2 regions of the Pseudoalteromonas sp. CH_XMU1449-3 genome follow, and region 2 is predicted to be linked to the other one. Evidence: predicted binding sites of a transcription regulator. Region 2 holds the regulator's gene; the other holds the start of a gene.
The links. The regulator FliA, encoded in region 2, starts transcription of late flagellar genes. The targets are predictions, from matches to a motif close to CTAAAGNTNNNNNNNNNNNNGCCGATA.
Positions count from the first base shown of each region.

Region 1: a site for FliA is predicted at 1,381-1,407, ahead of WA256_RS19900 (DUF5610 domain-containing protein). Genes of this name have one in related genera too.

Region 1 covers NZ_JAYMDY010000028.1:21,767-24,174, reverse strand. Annotated here, with positions in the region: gene murI (glutamate racemase) at 1-167, opposite strand, end outside; gene WA256_RS19900 (DUF5610 domain-containing protein) at 233-1,351, opposite strand; gene trmA (tRNA (uridine(54)-C5)-methyltransferase TrmA) at 1,516-2,408, shown strand, end outside.
Region 2 covers NZ_JAYMDY010000002.1:276,309-278,716, reverse strand. Annotated here, with positions in the region: gene WA256_RS03800 (MinD/ParA family ATP-binding protein) at 1-561, shown strand, start outside; gene WA256_RS03795 (RNA polymerase sigma factor FliA) at 588-1,298, shown strand; gene cheY (chemotaxis response regulator CheY) at 1,339-1,722, shown strand; gene WA256_RS03785 (protein phosphatase CheZ) at 1,740-2,408, shown strand, end outside.

The DNA of each region.
Region 1 (2,408 bases), on a different contig from region 2:
AGCGCAAAAAGGCGGGCTATGATCGTTTGCTGACTTTGCGCGCCATAAGGCAATAAAGCATTGTCCATAAAATAACTATAATCAGCATCTGGGATCAATGCTTGGATCTGTTCAAGTACGGTTGTTCCACCTATACCAGAATCAAACACCATTATATGAACTGACAAACTGCTTACCTCGGATCATCAAAGGTCAGCAGTTTGCCATGCAGCTTGATAAAAAGAAAGAAGGACTAAGCCTCTTCTTCTGTTGCCGAGCGAAGCTTATTCATTTGCTCAAACATTGCTTTGGTATAATCCACCAGCTTACTGACTTCTTCTTTATCTTGGTTTAACCATTGTAAGATGCCAGCCAGTTCATTTTGCAAACCAATGTCACCCGCTTTATTAAACGCCTGTTTCAAGTCGTCATTAAATGGCGCTATTTTCTCAGCAACTTCTTTTTCAGGGGCTGGTTTATATTCTTCATAGCCTTTAATCGCTGCTACTGTTTTGGTTTGTTTCAGATCCATCGTAAAGCCAACGAGTTGCTCGTTACCTAAGTTAAGCTCTTTAGCTTGTTCAAAGGCATCTTCTAATGAACCAGAGAAGAATGTTTCGCTAACACTCTGCAAGTCTTCCATTAATTCATTGATAGCTTGCTGCTCTTGCTCATTTAAATCACCATTGACCGACATCGAGAATGATAAATCACGTGATTGCGAAGACTCACTGACAAAGGCTTCGTTGTCGCCATTTTTGCTATAACTGCTTGCAGACTTACTTTCGTATGCATCAGCAAAGCTAATACTGACTTCATCACCTTCAGCGGTGGTGAAAGTGTACTCTGCGTTATTACTTAAACTGATGTATTGAGCTTGGCTTACTGAAACCGCATTAGGCTTAGGATTGAACAAGTCTTCTTCTAATTCATCAATACCTTTAAAGATACCTTCTTTAGACTTTTCGATACCCTCTTCGATGTCATCGTTAAGAATACCTGACTCTTTAAGCTCATCATACGCATCGTCGATGCCCATTTGCACACCTTTACGTGCATCACCTAGCATGCCTTTGAGTTTTTCATCATCAGCACCATCGGCTTTTGCTTTACGAAGTGCGCCGCCAACAAAGTCGAGTACGTTTTTCACGATCTCTTCAAAGTCGAACAAGGGTTTATCTTTTTTCTCTTCGGCTTTAGGTAAACCTAGTGCCTCAGCAAGTTTATCATCAAGAACTTTTGCCGCGAGCTCTCTGCCGCGTTGCTGATAACTATCTTGACGATTTTGAATGGTAGGCTGCTGCAGTGCCTGTTTACCATTGTATTTATTCACATTTGTATTAGGCATATAGCCTAGGTTGCCAATTTTCATGATCCGACTCCATGTTATGGTTAACTCATTATCGGCCAAAAACCACAAAACTTAAGTTTTTTGTATAAAAAAACGACACTAAAATAAATAACAAAACTAGACAAATCCTCAGCGCTCCCTACAATAGCGCCGTTATAAAGCTAAGAGATAAAAGGTAATCAGCCATGGCGGTTATAAAAATTGATACAACTCAATACGATGCACAATTGAGTGAGAAAGAGCAGCGCATCACCTCACAGTTTCGACGTTTTGGGGTCGAAAAATTAGAAGTGTTCGGCTCTGATCCTATTCATTACCGCCAACGTGCAGAGTTTCGTGTTTGGCATGAAGGTGAAGACCTGTTTCACATCATGTTTGATCAACAAACTAAAGAAAAAATCCGTGTTGATGAGTTTGACCCTGCAGCACCTTTAGTGGGTGAAGTGATGCAAGCGATGATCGAAAACTTAAAAGACAATGAAGTTCTGCGCCGTAAGCTGTTCCAAATCGATTACCTTTCAAGCTTAAGTGGCGAGATCCTTGTTAGCTTGTTGTATCACAAACAACTAGATGAGCAGTGGCTACAAGCAATTAAAGAGCTTAAAGCAAAACTGAGCACACAGTTTAAGATTGATTTTATTGGCCGTGCTCGTAAGCAAAAAGAAGTGATTGGTAATGACTATGTTATCGAGCGTTTAAACGTAAACGGTAAAGAGCTTATTTATCAACAAGTCGAAAATAGCTTTACGCAACCGAATGCGAAAGTAAACATCAAGATGCTAGAGTGGGCACAAGCCCTTTGCCAACCCCTCAGTAATGACTTACTGGAGTTATATTGCGGGAATGGTAACTTTTCGATTGCTCTTGCCGGTTCATTCGACCGCGTATTAGCCACTGAGATTTCAAAATCATCAGTTTACTCTGCGCAATACAATATCGCACAAAACAAGGTTGAGAACTTAGATATCATTCGTATGTCGAGTGAAGAGTTCACTCAAGCAATGAAAGGCGAACGTACTTTCTCTCGTTTAGATGGCATAGACCTGAAAAGCTATAACTGCCAAACAATCTTAGTAGA
Region 2 (2,408 bases):
AAAATTGTACCAGCAACGTCTGGTTCACAAAGCATGGTTGAATTAACGCCATCTGAGCATGCAGGCCTTATTCGCGCTTTTAGCGAGTTAAATACCGAGTTTGATATTTTAATTGTCGATACCGCCGCAGGTATTTCTGACATGGTATTAAGCTTTTCTCGTGCAGCCCAAGACGTTGTTGTGGTTGTGTGTGATGAACCTACCTCAATTACTGATGCTTACGCACTTATTAAAGTGCTTAGCCGTGAGCATGGCGTATATAAATTTAAAATTGTTGCCAATATGGTGCGCAGTTTGCGTGAAGGGCAAGAATTATTTGCTAAACTTTCAAAAGTAACGGATCGTTTTTTAGATGTTTCAATGGAGTTGGTAGCAACCATTCCTTATGACGAGAACATGCGTAAATCTACGCGACGTCAAAAGGTGATTGTTGAATTATTCCCGAACTCACCAGCAGCGGTGGCGTTTAAAACATTAGCAACAAAAGCAGTTAAGTGGCCGATCCCTAATCAACCGTCTGGCCATTTAGAATTTTTTATTGAAAAACTAGTAAACGGCTAACTATGACAACATCGGTGAATAAAGCGATGGGATATCAATCAGCACAGAACTTAAATGCGATTGTTGAAAAACATGCCTCTTTAGTCAAAAAAGTGGCGTGCCATCTAATTGCTCGTTTACCTGCCAGTGTACAACTCGATGATTTAATTCAATCAGGCATGATAGGCCTAATTGAAGCGTCAAAAAACTTTGATGCTAGCAAAGGTGCTAGTTTCGAAACCTTCGCTGGAATTCGTATTCGTGGTGCGATGTTAGACGAAATTCGTAGAGGTGACTGGGCGCCACGCTCAGTTCACCGAAATGCCCGCCTTGTGGCTGAAACCATTTCCGAATTAGAAAGCACTTTAAATCGTGAGCCCAAAGATACTGAAGTCGCTGAAAAACTTGATATTACGCTAGATGAGTACCATCATATTCTACATGATGTAAATTCGAGTAAAGTATTAGGTATTGAAGATTTAGGTGTAGATGAAGACGTCATCACACCAGTAGGTCAGGATTTAGGACTAGACAAACCGTTTAATAACGTTAAAAATGAGCGGTTTAACCAGTCTCTATTAACGGCTATCCAATCGTTACCAGAAAGAGATGCTCTCGTTTTGTCTTTGTACTACAACGACGAAATGAACTTAAAAGAAATAGGACACATACTCGATGTTAGCGAGTCGCGTGTGAGTCAAATACATGGTCAGGCGATGATTAAGCTCAAAGCAAAAATCAATGACTGGATTAATTAGTAGTAAGTAAATAAAGGTTCAAACCTCACCGGAGGATGTTTTGGATAAAAACATGAAAATTCTTGTTGTTGATGATTTTTCTACAATGAGACGTATCATTAAAAATCTATTAAGGGATTTAGGTTTTACCAATGTGCAGGAAGCTGACGACGGTTCAACAGCATTGCCAATGCTACAAAATCAAGAGTTTGATTTTGTTGTAACGGATTGGAACATGCCTGGTATGCAAGGTATTGATTTGTTACGTGCAATTCGTGCTGATGATAGCCTTAAGCATATTCCTGTATTAATGGTGACAGCTGAAGCGAAAAAAGAACAAATTGTTGCTGCTGCTCAAGCAGGTGTTAATGGCTATATCGTTAAACCATTCACTGCTGCGACACTTAAAACCAAATTGGAAAAAGTGTTTGAACGTTTAGGTTAATCTAAGGGGAGAGGCTTATGTCAGCACTTGCTGCGCCTCAAATAAGTTTAGAGCAAGCTCGTCAACTTGTTGAGTATCTTGAAAATGGTGAACAAGAAAAAGCAGATAAGCTCATTCTTGACGCTGCATCAAAAGAACAATCAGAGTTGTTTGCTGAAGTCGGCAAATTGACGCGTCAGCTTCATGAAGCGTTAAAAAACTTTGACCTAGATACTCGTCTCACTGATTTAACTACCGACGCGATCCCAGACGCTAAGCAGCGCTTAAATTATGTTATGGAAATGACAGAAAGCGCCGCCAATAAAACCATGGATGCGGTTGAAGCAAGTTTACCAATAGCTCAACAACTTGCTGATGAAATTGCCGCAATCAAACCTACGTGGGATCGTTTAATGAACCGAGAAATTGAACTCGGTGAATTTAAATCGTTATGTCATAGCTTAGATAAGTTCATGAATAACTCGCATACCAAAACCGATGAGCTCCAAGGTTTGATGACTAATGTGCTGATGGCGCAGGATTATCAGGATTTAACCGGACAAGTTATTCGCCGTGTTATTGAGTTGGTGCGAGAGGTAGAAGACAGTTTAATTAATCTCTTAACTGTGTTTGGCAGTCAAGAAGATGGTCATCAACAACAAGAAAAACAGGCCATAGAAAAAGCACCTGCAATAAGTGACACACTA